Regions from separate parts of the Staphylococcus sp. IVB6214 genome, predicted to be linked through region 1. Evidence: riboswitches for the same ligand, from Rfam matches in the RefSeq annotation. Region 1 holds a riboswitch; the other holds the start of a gene.
The links. Region 1 has a riboswitch for lysine ahead of MUA51_RS04965 (aspartate-semialdehyde dehydrogenase). Riboswitches for the same ligand answer to the same signal wherever they lie in the genome.
Positions count from the first base shown of each region.

Region 2: it holds a riboswitch for lysine, as region 1 does, so the genes downstream of both, MUA51_RS06270 (amino acid permease) here and MUA51_RS04965 (aspartate-semialdehyde dehydrogenase) in region 1, are expected to answer to the same signal.

Region 1 is NZ_CP094723.1:1,028,162-1,036,774, forward strand. Features, by position in the region: gene pepF (oligoendopeptidase F) at 1-1,658, shown strand, start outside; gene MUA51_RS04955 (CvfB family protein) at 1,709-2,614, opposite strand; gene MUA51_RS04960 (ABC-F family ATP-binding cassette domain-containing protein) at 2,778-4,385, shown strand; lysine riboswitch at 4,552-4,729, shown strand; gene MUA51_RS04965 (aspartate-semialdehyde dehydrogenase) at 4,942-5,928, shown strand; gene dapA (4-hydroxy-tetrahydrodipicolinate synthase) at 5,934-6,812, shown strand; gene dapB (4-hydroxy-tetrahydrodipicolinate reductase) at 6,809-7,531, shown strand; gene dapD (2,3,4,5-tetrahydropyridine-2,6-dicarboxylate N-acetyltransferase) at 7,547-8,266, shown strand; gene MUA51_RS04985 (M20 metallopeptidase family protein) at 8,405-8,613, shown strand, end outside.
Region 2 is NZ_CP094723.1:1,281,457-1,290,069, forward strand. Features, by position in the region: gene clpX (ATP-dependent Clp protease ATP-binding subunit ClpX) at 1-52, opposite strand, end outside; gene tig (trigger factor) at 281-1,588, opposite strand; gene MUA51_RS06245 (hypothetical protein) at 1,674-2,594, opposite strand; gene MUA51_RS06250 (NUDIX domain-containing protein) at 2,604-3,215, opposite strand; gene rplT (50S ribosomal protein L20) at 3,351-3,707, opposite strand; gene rpmI (50S ribosomal protein L35) at 3,787-3,987, opposite strand; gene infC (translation initiation factor IF-3) at 4,014-4,541, opposite strand; ribosomal protein L20 leader region at 4,566-4,701, opposite strand; gene MUA51_RS06270 (amino acid permease) at 4,743-6,251, opposite strand; lysine riboswitch at 6,368-6,541, opposite strand; gene thrS (threonine--tRNA ligase) at 6,600-8,537, opposite strand.

The DNA of each region.
Region 1 (8,613 bases):
AGTTAAAGGATACTGAATCAATTCAAAAAGCTTTAGATGACTATTGTACTTTAGCAATTGATATTGATCGCGCCGATAACTTTTCTGAAATACAAGCAAGCGTAGATGTTACGGATGCTGAGCGCCAACGACTTGCAGCTTTATTCCAAACTTTATACGGTAAAATAAATGGTTATTTAACTTTCTTAACATCTGAACTATTATCATTGGATGATACTCAGTTAGATCAGGCAATTGAAAAAACGACATACAGTCATTTTCTAACAAAGTTAAAACGACTAAAACCATATCAACTACATCCACAAGCTGAAGAAACACTTGCACGTTTGTCCCCTGTCTTAGAAGCACCGAGTGATATCTATGGTGTGACAAAAATGTTGGATATTGATTTTGGACAATTTGAAGTGAATGGCAAAAAATATGCTATGGATTATACGACTTTTGAAGGTATTTACGAAGATCATGCTGATACAGACATTCGTCGTACAAGCTTTCGTCATTTTAGTGATACATTACGCAAATATGAAAATACAACAGCAGCAGCCTATAATGCCCATGTTCAAGGCGAAAAGTTAGAAGCTGATATGCGTGGCTATGACTCAGTGATAGATTTCCTATTAGCAGAACAAGATGTGACACGTGAGATGTATGACCGTCAAATAGACGTTATTATGTCAGACTTAGCTCCTATTATGCGTCGTTATGCCAAAGTCATTCAACGTGCAAATCAATTAGAGGAAATGCGCTTTGAAGACTTGAAGATATCTATTGATCATAATTATGAACCAGATATTACAATTGAAGAATCTAAAAAATATATTTTTGGGGCATTGGGTATATTAGGTTCAGATTATCAAAATATGCTTGAACAAGCATATGATAATCGCTGGATTGACTTTGTTCAAAATAAAGGAAAAGAAACAGGTGCTTATTGTGCATCGCCATACGCTTCACACAGCTATATCTTTATTTCTTGGACAGGTAAAATGACTGAAGTGTTTGTGTTGGCGCATGAATTAGGTCATGCTGGTCATTTTAACTTAGCGAATCGTCATCAAAATTACTTACAAGCAGATGCTTCGATGTATTTTGTCGAAGCGCCATCGACTATGAATGAAATGTTAATGCTGAACTATCTACTTGAAAGCAGTGAAGAAAAAGCATTTCAACGCTGGGCGATTGGTTCGATTATTGCACGTACATATTATCATAATATGGTGACGCATTTACTTGAAGCTGCGTATCAACGTGAAGTTTATCTTAAAGTGGATCAAGGTGAATCACTCACTGCCTCACTTTTAAATGATATTAAGCGTCAAGTTATTAAAGACTTCTGGGGTGACGATATCGTGTTGACAGAAGGTGCTGAATTGACATGGATGCGACAACCTCACTATTATATGGGACTTTATCCATACACATATTCAGCAGGCTTAACAATTGGTACGATGATGGCACAGCGTATTCAAAAAGAAGGTCAATCAGCAGTAAAAGATTGGCTTAAAGCATTAAGTGCTGGCGATAGTGTCTCACCTATTGAATTGGCACATATCGCAGGCATTGATATTACAACTGAGCAACCGTTAAAAGAAACAATCTCATATATCGGTTCACTTGTAGATCAACTTGAAACATTAACAGATGAATTGAATGGATAAGAGGATAAAGGACGAATGGCCACATGCCATTCGTCCTTTATTTGCAGTTATTATTGTTGATCTTGAGCACGTGCCCACCCTTTTTTTGTAAGTGAGATTTGTCCTGTTTCAATATTGATAATACGTTGTTTATATAAATGTCCAATCGCGCGCTTAAATGCACCTTTACTCATATTAAATACTTCTTTAATTGCTTCTGGGCTTGATTTGTCCCAAAAAGGCAATGTACCATCATACTCCACAAGTAGTTGGAAAATTGTTTCGCCATCATCATCTAAACGCTCGTGTGCAAGTGGTAAAAATGATCCATTCAATTCACCTTTGTCATTGTGACCGATAATTCGAACAGACATTTCTTGGCCAAGACGTGGTTCTTGCTGACGTTCGGATTCGTGTACGAATATTTTATGACCGTCTCCAGTCAGTAAAAATGTACCTACACGTAACAAGCGATATGGGCGTGCTGTTAACACTTCGTTTTGAAATTGATCATCATGGACGGGTGTAAACATTTGTTGAACCGTTGTTTCTGAAGCAAGTCGTGCAAACATTTGTCGCTCACGGTCAATACGAAGCGTACTTAATACGCAGTCGCCCTTTTCTGGCCATAAAGACTTCAACTTAGGAAGGTCTTCCCATGGAATTAAGACTTCACGTGGTAATCCAACATCTACGCGTGCACCGTCACGGTCTGTGCTTAATACACGTACGAAGTCATAGCGCCCTACTGTTATATCAGGCATATTTTGAGTGGCGAATAAATCCCCAGAGCGGTTAGGATATATAAAAAAGCTATAAGATTCCCCTATTTCTAATTCGTCAGATTCTTGTACTTCAGATTGATTCAGCTTGATGACCTCTTTGTTCGGGCCTTCAAGGATATATGTTGAACCTTCTAGTGCTTTTACTTCTAAAAACTCTATTGTGCCAACGATTTCATTTTCTTTAAAAGACATAACGTTCTCCTCTTGTTTGTTAGTTATCTCTATTATAGCATGCGTTAGTTTGATAAGCATCAAAGGATTGAATGTAAGATCGGTTTCAACCGCAACATATCGAAACAGTGTGTGTTATATGGTATAATGCATGCGTTAAGAATATATATAAAGGAGAAAGTGCATGTTACAAGTTACGGATGTTAGTTTACGATTTGGTGATCGTAAATTGTTTGAAGACGTTAATATTAAATTTACACCAGGCAACTGTTATGGCCTAATCGGAGCAAATGGTGCAGGTAAGTCGACTTTTTTAAAGATTTTATCAGGAGAATTAGATTCTCAAACAGGACATGTATCATTAGGAAAAGATGAGCGTCTTGCGGTGTTAAAACAGGACCACTTCGCATATGAAGATGTGCGAGTTCTCGATGTTGTGATCAAAGGGCATGAGCGTTTATACGAAGTGATGCAAGAAAAAGATGCCATCTATATGAAACCCGACTTCAGCGATGAGGACGGTATTCGTGCTGCTGAACTTGAGGGAGAGTTTGCAGAGATGGATGGTTGGAATGCTGAATCGGATGCAGCGACTTTATTATCTGGTTTAGGCATTGATACAAGCTTACATGACAAACAAATGTCTGAACTAGAAAACAATCAAAAAGTGAAGGTTTTATTAGCACAAAGTTTATTCGGTGCTCCAGACGTTCTTTTACTGGATGAGCCTACCAATGGTTTGGATATCCAAGCAATTAGCTGGTTAGAAGACTTCTTAATCAACTTTGATAATACAGTGATTGTTGTATCACATGACCGTCACTTCTTAAATAATGTGTGTACACATATCGCTGACTTAGACTTCGGTAAAATTAAAATTTATGTTGGAAACTATGACTTCTGGTATCAATCAAGTCAACTTGCACAAAAAATGGCGCAAGAACAAAATAAGAAAAAAGAAGATAAAATTAAAGAGTTACAAGAATTCATTGCACGCTTCTCTGCCAATGCTTCTAAGTCGAAACAAGCGACAAGTCGTAAAAAACAATTAGAAAAAATTGAATTAGACGACATTCAACCATCATCGAGACGTTACCCATTTGTAAAGTTCTCGCCAGAACGTGAAATTGGAAATGACTTATTATTTGTTGAAGGTATTTCCAAAACAGTTGACGGTGAAAAAGTACTCGACAATATTTCATTTACGATGAATCCAAATGATAAAGCAGTATTGATGGGCAGCAGCGAGATTGCAAAAACAACATTGTTAAAAATTCTTGCAGGTGAATTAGAGCCTGATGAAGGCACAGTTAAATGGGGTGTGACGACATCTCAAAGTTACTTCCCTAAAGATAACTCAGCCTTTTTTGAAGGTGTCGATATGAACCTTGTTGATTGGTTGCGTCAATACGCGCCAGAAGATGAACAAACAGAAACATTTTTACGTGGTTTCTTAGGACGTATGCTTTTTAGTGGTGAAGAAGTGAAGAAAAAAGCGAGCGTGTTATCAGGTGGCGAAAAAGTACGTTGTATGTTGAGTAAGATGATGCTATCAAGTGCAAACGTATTACTTTTAGATGAACCAACAAACCACTTAGACCTAGAAAGTATTACATCAGTCAATGAAGGCTTGAAATCATTTAAAGGTTCAATTATCTTTACATCATATGACTTTGAGTTTATCAATACGATTGCAAATCGTGTCATTGATCTTGATGTGCCGACAGGATTATCAAAAGAAATGACTTATGAAAGTTATTTACAAGAAAAAGGGATTTTGAAATCTAAATAGTGATATTAGACAGACGGAGTGGGACATAGGTGTGATGCGTTCATCATAAACATGCCCTACTCTTTTTGTTTTTGAAGAAGGAATTATCTGTGAATTTAAAAAATTAAGCATTTGGTGTTTACAGTTAGTATTTCAGTATGTATAATATGAGACATATTAATTTAATAATTATTGATGAGGCGCATCAATCATGAGTAGATATAATGAATTTGTCTGCAAACAACTTATATCCAAAGGGTGCGATGCCGAAATAAACAGAGATTGCAGAATCTGTTTATTGGATTCACAGGTTAAGAGCTAAGAATCTGTCATTATTCTAGAGATAATGGAGTGCATCACTTGTATATAAAGTAAGCAAGTTCGCACACCGAACTTGCTTTTTTATATATCACGTGACTCCCCTTTTGTGAGGAGGTCGATTTAAATGACGATGAATCAATCGTTCGTTGAAAAGAAGGTATCTGTGAATTCAAGCATGAAAAATCGCATTTATTTTCTGAATTATAAGAAATGAATCAATTTAAAAATAATTACAAAAGAAGATGGAGTGAATGACATGGTAAAATTAGCAGTCGCAGGTGCAACAGGTTTAGTAGGTTCTAAAATTTTAGAAACAATTGATCGAAAAGGTATTCAGTTTGATGAACTCGTTCTATTTTCTTCAAAACGATCAGCGGGAAAAGAAATTGAATTCCAAGGAAAAACATATATTGTACAAGAACTTACTGAAGAAGCGACGGATGGCAACTTCGATTACGTATTAATGAGTGCAGGTGGCGCAACAAGTGCTCGCTTCGCCCCACTTTTTGAACAACATGGTGCGATTATCATAGATAACTCAAGTCAATGGCGTATGACAGAAGATGTTGACTTGATCGTTCCTGAAGTGAACAAACCGACATTTACTCGTGGGATCATTGCGAATCCAAACTGTTCAACGATTCAATCAGTTGTTCCTTTGAAACCTTTACAAGAACAATTTGGATTGAAACGTGTTGCATATACAACATACCAAGCTGTTTCAGGTTCTGGTATGCAAGGTAAAAAAGATTTAGAAGATGGCGTGCACGGTGCAGAGCCAAAAGCGTATCCACATCCAATCTATAATAATGTCTTACCACATATCGATGTTTTCTTAGAAGATGGCTATACAAAAGAAGAACAAAAAATGATTGATGAAACAAAGAAAATTTTAAATGAACCAACATTAAATGTAACTGCGACTTGTGTACGAGTGCCAGTACAGGACAGCCATAGTGTGCATATCAATGTGACGTTGGATCGACAAGCAACGGTTGAAGAAATTCAATCATTGTTCGATAAAGACCCACGTGTTGTACTCGTAGACAATCCATCAAACAATGAGTATCCACTTGCAATTCATTCAACAGGACGAAATGAAGTTTTTGTAGGACGTATTCGTAAAGATGATTCATTAGACAATACATTCCATATTTGGGTGACTTCAGACAACTTATTGAAAGGTGCAGCATTAAACGCAGTACAAGTGTTAGAACAAGTTCTAGAATTGAAAGGAGAATAAATGTTATGACACATATTTTTGAAGGGACCGGTGTAGCATTAATCACCCCTTTTAATGATAATCATGTAGATTTTGATGCGATTCGTAGACAAGTCAACTTTTTAATAGATAATGGCATTCAGTCGCTCATTGTAAATGGAACAACAGCAGAGAATCCAACATTGACAGAAGATGAAAAAGATCAAATCATCCAAACTGTGATTGATGAAAATAATGAACGTGTACCGGTGATTGTCGGAACAGGCACGAATAATACACAACGTTCATTGGAAGCGTCATTGCGTGCAAAAGAATTAGGTGCTGATGCGATTATGCTGATTACTCCTTACTATTTGAAAACAAGCCAGCGTGGGCTCATTGCACACTTTGAAACAATTGCGAATGCAGTTGAGTTGCCAGTTGTATTGTATAATGTGCCATCCCGAACAAATAGTACGATTGAACCGGAAACATTGGAACGATTGAGTCAAAATCCTTATATTGTTGCTTTAAAAGACGCAACAAATGATTTTGATTATTTGGCTGAAATTCAATCACGCATCGACACGTCAAAATTTGCACTATACAGTGGGAATGACGAAAATATTGTTAAGTATTTTGATGAAGGTGGTCACGGACTGATCTCTGTGGCTGCAAATGTCATCCCAGCAGCATTTCAAAGAGTTTTTACTGATGCTGAAAATCGAGCAGATCACTTTAAACCGATTGGCCAACTGCTAGAAGCGATGTCAGTGGATATTAACCCAATTCCTATTAAATATTTAGCAGCATTAGAAGGATTTGGCCAATATGAAGTACGATTACCATTAGTTGCTTTAAACAATGAAGAACAAGCAACGTTAAAAACAGCGTATGAACAATTCAAAGCGGAGGTTCAAGCATGAACATATTATTAATTGGTTACGGAGCGATGAATCAGCGTGTGGCACGTCTAGCAGAAGCGGCAGGTCATAAAATTGTAGCGGTGATTCCTAATCGACAACATGATGATATCCCCTATCCTATCGTAAACGAAATTAGTGCAGCAACTGAAGCAGATGTTGCAATTGACTTTTCACATCCTGAGTTATTATTGCCAGTGCTTGATCAATCATTCAACTTGCCATTAGTCATTGCAACGACTGGAGAAAAAGAAGCAATTACGACAAAACTTGAAGCACTTGCTGAAAAAATGCCAGTATTTTTCAGTGCAAATATGAGTTACGGTGTACACGTCCTTGCGAAATTATTAGAAGTAGCAGTTCCGTTACTCGAACAATATGATATTGAGTTGACAGAAGCTCATCATAATCAAAAAGTAGATGCGCCTAGTGGTACATTAGTTAAACTATATGATGTAATTGAACAATTACGAGATGAAGTCCAACCTGTCTATGATCGTAGTCAACATACTGAAAAACGTACAAAGAGCGAAATCGGTATTCATTCTCTACGTGGTGGTACAATTGTCGGAGAACATGATGTGTTATTTGCTGGTGTTGATGAGACAATCACACTCTCACATCGTGCACAATCTAAAGATATTTTTGCGAATGGTGCATTAAAAGCAGCAGAAAAACTTGTTCAGAAAGTACCAGGATATTATACATTTGATAACTTATAAGGAGTGTAAGAAAAGATGGTTAAAAATTTTACGGCTGAAGAAATTATTCAATATATTAGTGATGCAAAAAAATCAACCCCTCTCAAAGTCTATGCGAATGGTGACTTTTCAAATGTTACGTTCCCAGAACAATTCAAAGTTTTTGGTTCAGACGATTCGAAAGTCATTTTCTGCGAAGCAAATGATTGGCAAGCTTTTTGTGATAAAAACCAATCTGTTATTACAGAATTAGAGATTGAAATGGATCGTCGCAACTCGGCTATTCCTTTGAAAAACTTAGTAAATACAAATGCACGTATCGAACCGGGTGCATTTATTCGTGAACACGCTGTGATTGGCGACGGTGCGGTTGTTATGATGGGTGCAACAATTAACATCGGTGCGATTGTTGGTGAAGGTACGATGGTTGATATGAATGCGACGTTAGGTGGCCGTGCAACGACAGGTAAAAATGTACATGTCGGTGCAGGTGCTGTGCTAGCCGGTGTTATCGAGCCACCAAGTGCTGCACCTGTTGTGATCGAAGACAACGTTCTGATCGGTGCGAATGCAGTCGTATTAGAAGGCGTGCGCGTCGGTGAAGGTGCAATCGTTGCTGCAGGTGCAATTGTGACACAAGATGTCCCTGCAGGTGCAGTTGTTGCAGGAACACCTGCTAAGGTTATTAAACAGGCGAGTGATGTAGCAGATACAAAACGTGAAATTGTAGCTGCATTACGCAAACTGGATGAATAAAGTGAACGGTATGAAAGAGTTTTATAGCTTTTCCTAACAAAGCATGTATTGTGTAGTAGACAACGATCGAAGTGGGTGGACAAAAGTCAAAAGCTTTGTGCCCCACTTCTTTTGTTTAAATACCAAGGAGTGAATAAAATGAGTGAGTTAGAGTTTGTCACACAACATCGACAATGTTTACATATGCATCCTGAATTAAGTTTGCAAGAATATAAAACGACTGAGTATATTGTTGAATTTTTAGAATCTGAAGCAGTCCCCTTCGAAAGACCATTAGAAACGGGAGTTGTAGCTTATCTAGAAGGAAATTCTGATAAAACAATCGCATTTAGAGCAGATATTGATGC
Region 2 (8,613 bases), 250 kb from region 1:
TACCACAGAAAGAACATTTTAAGTTTTCTTCGTCTTCATTGAATTTAAACATTTTGTATTACACCCCTATCCTCTACGACTATACTAGAAAGCATTTTATTATGCAATCACGCTGTCTTTCAAGTTTTTTGCATAAAACAATGAAAGCGGGATAGAAATCTATAAAATGATTAGATTTCTTTATCCCGCTCTGGCAAGTTACATTTTTGAAATCATATGATTCGTTCATGTGAACAAACCAGCATTGTCTTATCTTTATTCGTTCAGATTATTGTTCAGTTTACGCTTCGCTATCAGCAGGTGCATCTACTAATTTTGCTTCTGCAACTAATAAGTCGATTACTTTTCTAACTCGAATATCATTTTTGATAAGATCTGAGTTACCTAAAGTCTTTTTGATGTCTTCAACTGAGATACCGAATTGGTCACTCATTTTTTGTAATTCGTTATCAACATCTTCATCACTTGCTTCGATGTTTTCAGCTTTTGCGATAGCATCTAATGTTAAGTTTGTTTTAACACGTTGTTCTGCATCATCTTTCATTTGTTCACGCATATCTTCTTCTGATTGACCTGAAATTTCGAAGTATGTTTGCAAGTCTAAACCTTGTTGTTGCATGTTTTGAGCAAACTCTTGAATCATGCGATCTTGTTCTTGCTTAATCATCGCTTCTGGAATGTCAATTGTCGCATTGTCAGCAGCTTTGATTACCGCTTCTTCTTTTTGTAAGTTTTCAGCGTCGTTTTTCTTCGCTTCTTCTAATTGTGTACGAACATTCGCTTTGTATGCGTCAACGTTTTCAGCATCTGCGTCTAATTCGCTTGCTAATTCGTCGTCTAATGTTGGTACTTCTTTCGCTTTGATTTCGTTGATTTTCACTTTGAATGTTGCAGCTTTTCCTGCTAATTCTGCTGCGTGATATTCTTCAGGGAATGTAACTTCAACATCTTTTTCTTCTTCAAGTTTTAAGCCAACTAATTGCTCTTCGAAACCTGGAATGAATGAACCTGAACCAACTTCTAAGTCGTAACCTTCTGCTTGTCCGCCTTCGAATTGTTCGCCATCAACATAACCATCAAAGTCTAAGTTTACAGTGTCGCCTTCTTCAACTTCGCCTTCTTCTTTAACAACCATATCAGCCATTGCTTCAAGACGTTGTTTTACAGCATCTTCAACCATGTCATCCGTTACTGTCACATCTTGTTTTTCAATCTCTAAACCTTTGTAGTCACCAAGTTCTACTTCTGGCTCAACTGTTACAGTTGCTTCAAAGATAAAGTCTTTTCCTTTTTCTATTTGTTTGATGTCAATTTCAGGTTGCGCAACTGGGTTAATACCCGTTTCATCAATTGCATCGCTGTATGCTGGTTGTAATAAAATATCAAGCGCATCTTGGTATAAGCTTTCTACGCCGAAACGTTGTTCAAAAATCGGACGTGGTACTTTACCTTTACGGAAACCAGGTACATTAATATTTTTTACTACTTTTTTGAATGCTTGATTTAATGCTTCGTCTACTTTTTTAGCAGGTACAGTTACTTCTAGTAACCCTTCGTTACCTTCTTTTTTTTCCCATGTTGCTGTCATGTATAAAAACCTCCATGAAATCCTTTTTTAAAATTTTTCAACTTCTTTATTATAACATAGGTATGTTGTGTTTCAAGGGACTTACCTATGTATTTAACAATTTAATGAATGATAAAACACACGTATCCGCTGAAGTTGAGGGTGACACTCCAATCATCTCTTCAAAATAATACACATAGGTCTGAATCCAAGTCTGATCATCTGCAAGTTGCGTGATGTCAAATGGATACATCGCAATATTATGTGTATTCAGATGAATGCGTGCTTCTTGTACTAACGACGGGTAATCATTTTCCAATCGTGCAATAACTTCAGGGACAATTGATTTCATAAATCGTGTCACATCAAACCCTTCCAATTGTGCCGGGACAACTGATAGTTCTTGCCCATTCACTTCCAATTGAATGCTTTGATTGTACCGAGCAAATCGTAAATATTCAAGCATTAAACTTTGTAAAGACACAGATACATCATCTTGCGTAATCAAATATGCCATCGTATCTGCAAAATAATAGACACTATCGTCAATCATTGACAATATAAGCTCTGTACGTGGCCCTTCTGATAACTGATCGAACTGCTGTAACTGTGTTTTCATCTGTTCTTGTCGCTTGTTCAATTGATGCTGTGCCTGATCTTTAGTAGGTAGCAGAATCATTCGTGTTTGGTGCGCCTTCACACTATTTAGTATCTCATCTACGACTGAAACAACTGATTGATATTGTTCCAAAGCAAATAAACTTTTGACATAATATATCATCAGCTCATCATATGATGTATTACCTTGTTCCAGTAAAATATGTGCTTCTTCACGCAATTCCAAATAGGATTGCGTTTCCCACAATACATGACATTTCATCAATGCTAGTGCTTCTGTCATTTCGAAATATTGTTCGTATTCTACAAAACAATCGTATGCTAACTCGTATTGTTCTTGCGCAATTGCTTGTTTAATATCTGAACAAAGCTTTTGTTTTAACTTCGGAAACGGTATGAGTTCTGACATTCATATCACCTAGTTCCATTTTTCTAATATGAGTGCACTCCATGATTCAAATTGTGACAGATCATTAATATCATCCAGTGATTGCCATTGAATTGATAGTGTGTCTGTTTCTTGCACTTCTACTTGTGACTTCTGTACTTGTACCTTGAAGACAACCCCGAGATGTACTTGACCTACATCATTCGAATCATCGTTGATAAAACCTACATGCTGTAAGCCTGATGTTTCATTCACTGCAAGTCCAACTTCTTCCAACAATTCACGCCCTGAATTTTCTTCAATAATTGCCATCACATCATCTTCGTCAGGCACGTCATTCATATGACCGCCTACTCCGATTGATGCTAAGCCATGTAATCGTGCTTCACCGCCACCTGATAGACGTTGATAAACAAGTATGTCTTGATCTTCATTTTCTAAGATACAATAAGAGATCAATTGTTTATATGATGGATCTTCTTCCATATCTCCACGTCTTTTTACGTCATACTGTCCTAACGTATCAAAGATTGCTTGGCTTTTCACATCATCTTGTCGGATAAAACCATTGAATGCGTGCTTTTCATTATCAAATATGATATCTCTTGGGACTACAATAATTTGTTCATCAAATTTTGACATAATTAACTCCTTTATTAGCGATTGTCTTTATCGTACCAAACCTTTAGAGCGCAAGCAAAAGTAATCTCATATGCGATCTCCAAATAAAAAGAGCTGGTTGCTTATGAACTAAACAATCCAACTCTTTATCAAAAATTATTTTAAAGCGTCTTTCGCTTTGTTTACTAATTCAGCAAATGCTTTTTCATCAGCGATTGCGATTTCAGAAAGCATTTTACGGTTAATATCAATACCAGCTAATTTTAATCCGTTCATTAAACGTGAGTAGCTCATGTCATGTTGACGAGCAGCTGCATTAATACGAGTGATCCATAATTTACGGAAGTCACGTTTTCTTTGACGACGGTCACGGAATGAATATTGACCTGACTTCATAACTTGTTGTTTTGCTACTTTATATAATGTGCTTTTCGCACCGAAGTAACCTTTAGCTAATTTGATTGTCTTTTTACGACGCGCTCTTGTTACTGTTCCACCTTTTACACGTGGCATAATAAATTCCTCCTCATAATCTCTTAAATATATTCTCTACATATTTAGATGTTTATATATTCGTTCGTTTAATTTTTTATTATTTAACGTAAGTTAATAATTGTCTTACGCGTTTTGAGTCACTCTTAGACACAAGTGCTGCTTTACGTAATTTACGTTTTTGTTTTGTTGATTTGTTAGCGAATAAGTGAGATGTGTAAGCTCTAGAGCGTTTTAATTTCCCACTTCCAGTTCTTTTAACACGTTTCGCAGCTCCGCGGTGAGTTTTCATTTTAGGCATGATGATTTTCCTCCTATTGTCATTGTTTATTTTTCGTTAATTGGCGCCAACATAAGGAACATTTGGCGACCTTCCATTTTAGGTTTTTGCTCAACAGTTGCAATATCTTTGCACTCGTCAGCAAAATTTTCTAAAACGCGTTGGCCAATTTCTTTATGTGTAATGGCACGCCCTCTGAAACGAATTGAAACTTTAACTTTATCACCTTTTGTTAAGAATTTACGTCCATTCTTAAGTTTTGTATTGAAGTCATGTTCTTCAATCGTTGGACTTAAGCGGATCTCCTTCACATTGATGACTTTTTGTTTCTTCTTCATTTCTTTTTCTTTTTTCTGTTGCTCGAACTTGTATTTACCGTAATCCATAATACGAGCAACAGGTGGTTTTGCATTAGGGGCAACAACAACGACGTCTAAGTTAAGACGTTCTGCCATTTCCAATGCTTCTTGCTTTGATTTGATACCGAGTTGGTCACCGTTTTGTCCGATAACACGTAACTCTCTAGCGCGAATCTTTTCATTTACTTGCGTTTGATCCTTAGCTATGGTTGACACCTCCAAAAATTTTACGAATGGTCCAAGCACGAAAAAAAGCGAGGATAGTAATCCCCGCTCCTAACGTTAACATGAACAAACTCACATGTTTATATCGTTAACCTGCCAACAGCTTTGTGCGTCGCCACAGGTGAGAAGCGGGTTGCTTCTACTTGGTCCGTTTCGTATTCAACAGATATAATCATACCAAGTTGTTATCTATTAGTCAACATATTTATGAAAGTTTTTTTCGTCCATTGAAATGTCTTGACTCAAGTTTACTTTTTCCAATGGAATTAATTTTGTTTTGTATCTTAACTTATGATAGAGGAAGAAGAATAAGAATACTGGAATACCCATGTACGTGATAAAGAATCGTTTTGGATCGAATCCACCACCTTGAATGAAGTCAACGTCTTGCCCGATGATCACGATCACACAAAGTACCAGTGCAAGTAATGGACCGAATGGGAACCATTTTGCTTTGTATTTCAGTTTGGATACGTCATAGTTTTGTGCGTCAAATGCTTTACGGAAGCGATAATGACTAATCGCAATACCTAACCAAGCGATAAAGCCTGTCAAACCACTTGCCGCAACGATGTATTCATAAGCGTTACCACTTACTTGTTCGATAATAAAGATAAGAATTACAACTGACGCCGTTGAAAGCATGGCTACCCATGGTGTACCGTCTCTATTAGTTCGGCTAAATGTTTTTGCTGCTAAGCCGTCGCGACTCATTGAATAAAGCATACGCGTACTAGCATACATACCAGAGTTACCTGCCGATAGTACTGATGTTAAGATAACTGCATTCATAAATGATGCAGCGAATGCAAGTCCTGCATTTTTAAAGACAAGTGTGAATGGTGATGTTGCGATGTCATCTCCACCACCCATTAATGCTGGATGATTGTATGGAATCAACATACCGATAATAAAGATTGCAAATACATAGAATAAAAGAATACGCCAGAATACTTGTTTGATTGCTTTTGGTACAGCACGTTCAGGGTTTTCAGATTCCCCTGCTGTAATCCCTACAATTTCAGTTCCTTGGAATGAGAAACCTGCGATTAAGAATACACCGAATACCACAAGTAAGCTACCACCAAAACCGTCACCTAAAATCGGTCCATCACCTTGTGTAAATGTATCAAAGCCAACTGCTGAACCACCCATAATACCAAAGATTGTCAATACACCTACGATAATAAAAACAATTACCGTTGCTACTTTGATAAATGCGAACCAATATTCACTCTCACCATATACTTGGACTGACAGTAAGTTCAACCCAAAAATAATCGCCATAAAAACCAAACTCCACGCCCATGCTGGTAAAAACTGTAATGGTTCCCAATACTCGATAACATGTGCGGCAATTGTCACATCAGCTGCTACGGTAATGACCCAGTTGAACCAATAGTTCCACCCTAAAGCAAATCCGAGCGATGGATCCACAAAGCGTGTTGCATATGTACTAAAAGAACCTGTTACAGGCAAATACGTCGCCATCTCCCCTAACGAAGTCATTAAGAAAAACACCATTAACCCGATAATTGAATAGCCAAGCAATGCACCAAGTGGCCCGGCATCATGTACTGCCCCTCCAGATGTCATAAAGAGCCCAGTTCCAATGGCTCCACCGATGGCAATCATCGAAATATGACGGTCTTTCAAATGACGTTGTACACCATTCTCTGTTTGTAATTTTTCGTTACTCATGTTTCCTTCCTTTCTTTCACCTAGAGGTCAATCCAGAAAACAAATCAATGCCTATACTTCTAATAAAACGAAATAAAGGTTACATCAACGTTGATGTAACCTTTACTTTATCTTCACAAATAAGTAGCACATCACGTTTGTGACAGTCTAGCATCTTTCGACTACTAGCCCAACAAGTTATGTAGATGTTCATAACTCGCTTCGGCATTTTTACCTTTTACTTGTGCAACATACGCAACATCTCTGCTTCTGACAAGCGACTCATTAAAAATGCAACCTCTAACTAAATTGGATATTTATTTTTTGAATTACATATTAGTATACAGTATCAAACTGTACTCTGCAATGCTATCTTTGTTTTTTTAGACGGATTTCATCCACCAATTGCCATACGAAATCCTCTGCATCCATTGTTTCTTGATCTTTTGAACCGTATTGACGAACATTCACTTCATGATTTTCTACTTCTTTATCCCCTACAACGATTTGGTATGGAATCTTCTTCATTTGTGCTTCACGGATTTTGTAACCCATTTTTTCATTACGCTCATCAATATTCACACGGACACCTTGTGATTTCAATGTGTCGTGAATTTGACGTGCATAATCATAATGAAGATCAACATTAACCGGTATAATCTCAACTTGTTGTGGCGCTAACCATGTTGGGAATGCCCCTTTTGTTTCTTCCGTTAAGAAGGCAACAAAACGTTCCATTGTTGATACGACACCACGGTGGATGACAACAGGTTGGTGGTGTTCACCATCTTGACCGATATATGTTAATTCGAATTTTTTCGGTAATAAGAAGTCAAGTTGTGCTGTTGATAATGTTTCTTCTTTACCCATTGCTGTTTTTACTTGAACGTCTAGTTTTGGTCCGTAGAATGCCGCTTCACCAATTGCTTCTTCATACTCTAAACCAAACTCATCAACCGCTTCTTTTAACATTGTCTCAGCTTTATTCCACATGTCGTCATCATCGAAATATTTTTCTTTATCTTCCGGATCACGATAGCTCAAGCGGAATTTGTAATCTTTGAAACCAAAGTCATCGTAGACATTCAAGATCATTTCAACCACACGCTTAAACTCTTCTTTGATTTGGTCAGGACGCACAAAAATATGCGCATCGTTCAATGTCATACCACGTACACGTTGTAAACCAGATACAGCACCACTCGCTTCATAACGGTGCATTGTTCCTAACTCCGCAATACGTATTGGTAACTCACGATATGAGTGTGGTTTATTTGCATATACCATCATATGATGCGGACAGTTCATTGGACGTAAAACCATTGCCTCGTCAACGTCTAATTGCATTGCTGGGAACATGTCATCTTGGTAGTGATCCCAATGCCCAGAAGTTTTATACAATTCAACGTTAGCTAGTACTGGTGTATACACATGATCGTACCCAAGTGCGACTTCTTTATCGACAATATAACGTTCGATTTCACGACGGATTGTTGCACCATTCGGTAACCATAACGGCAGACCCGCACCGACTAGTTGATTGTTTGTAAAGAGCTCCATATCTTTACCGATACGACGGTGATCACGTTCTTTGCGTTCTTCTAACATCTTCAAGTGTGCTTTTAACTCTTTTTTATCGAAGAAGGCTGTACCATAAATACGTTGTAACATCTTGTTATTACTGTCACCACGCCAATATGCACCGGCTGTTGATAAGAGTTTAAATTCTTTAATTTTTGCTGTTGATGGCACGTGTACACCACGACAAAGATCCGTGAATTCACCTTGTGTGTAAAGTGTTACAAGTTCATCTTCAGGAATTGCATCAATCAATTCAAGTTTGTATGGATCATCTTTGAAAAATGCTTTCGCTTCATCTCTTGATACGACTTGACGTTCAATTTTATGATTTTCATTCACAATTTGTGCCATCGTTTTTTCGATTTTTTCGAAGTCATCACTTGATACTTTTTCAGGCATATCGAAGTCGTAGTAGAAACCACCATCAACGACTGGACCAACACCAAACTTCACATCACCATATAAACGTTTCAAAGCTTGCGCCATAAGATGAGCTGTTGAATGTCTCAACACTTCTAATGCTTCGTCGCTACCTGGTGTAACGATTTCAATCTCACCGTCAACTTCAAGTGGACGTGTTAAATCAACCATTTCCCCATTATATTTACCTGCAACTGCCTTTTTGCGCAATCCTGGACTGATCGATTGTGCAATGTCCTCAGTTGTAATCCCTTTGTCGAACGCCTTGCTATTGCCATCTGGAAAACGTACGTTAATTTGTGCCATATTCATCCTCCTAATTTCACACATGTCAACAAACGCTAACACCCTTCTATCTTATGTAATGATGGATAAAATAAAA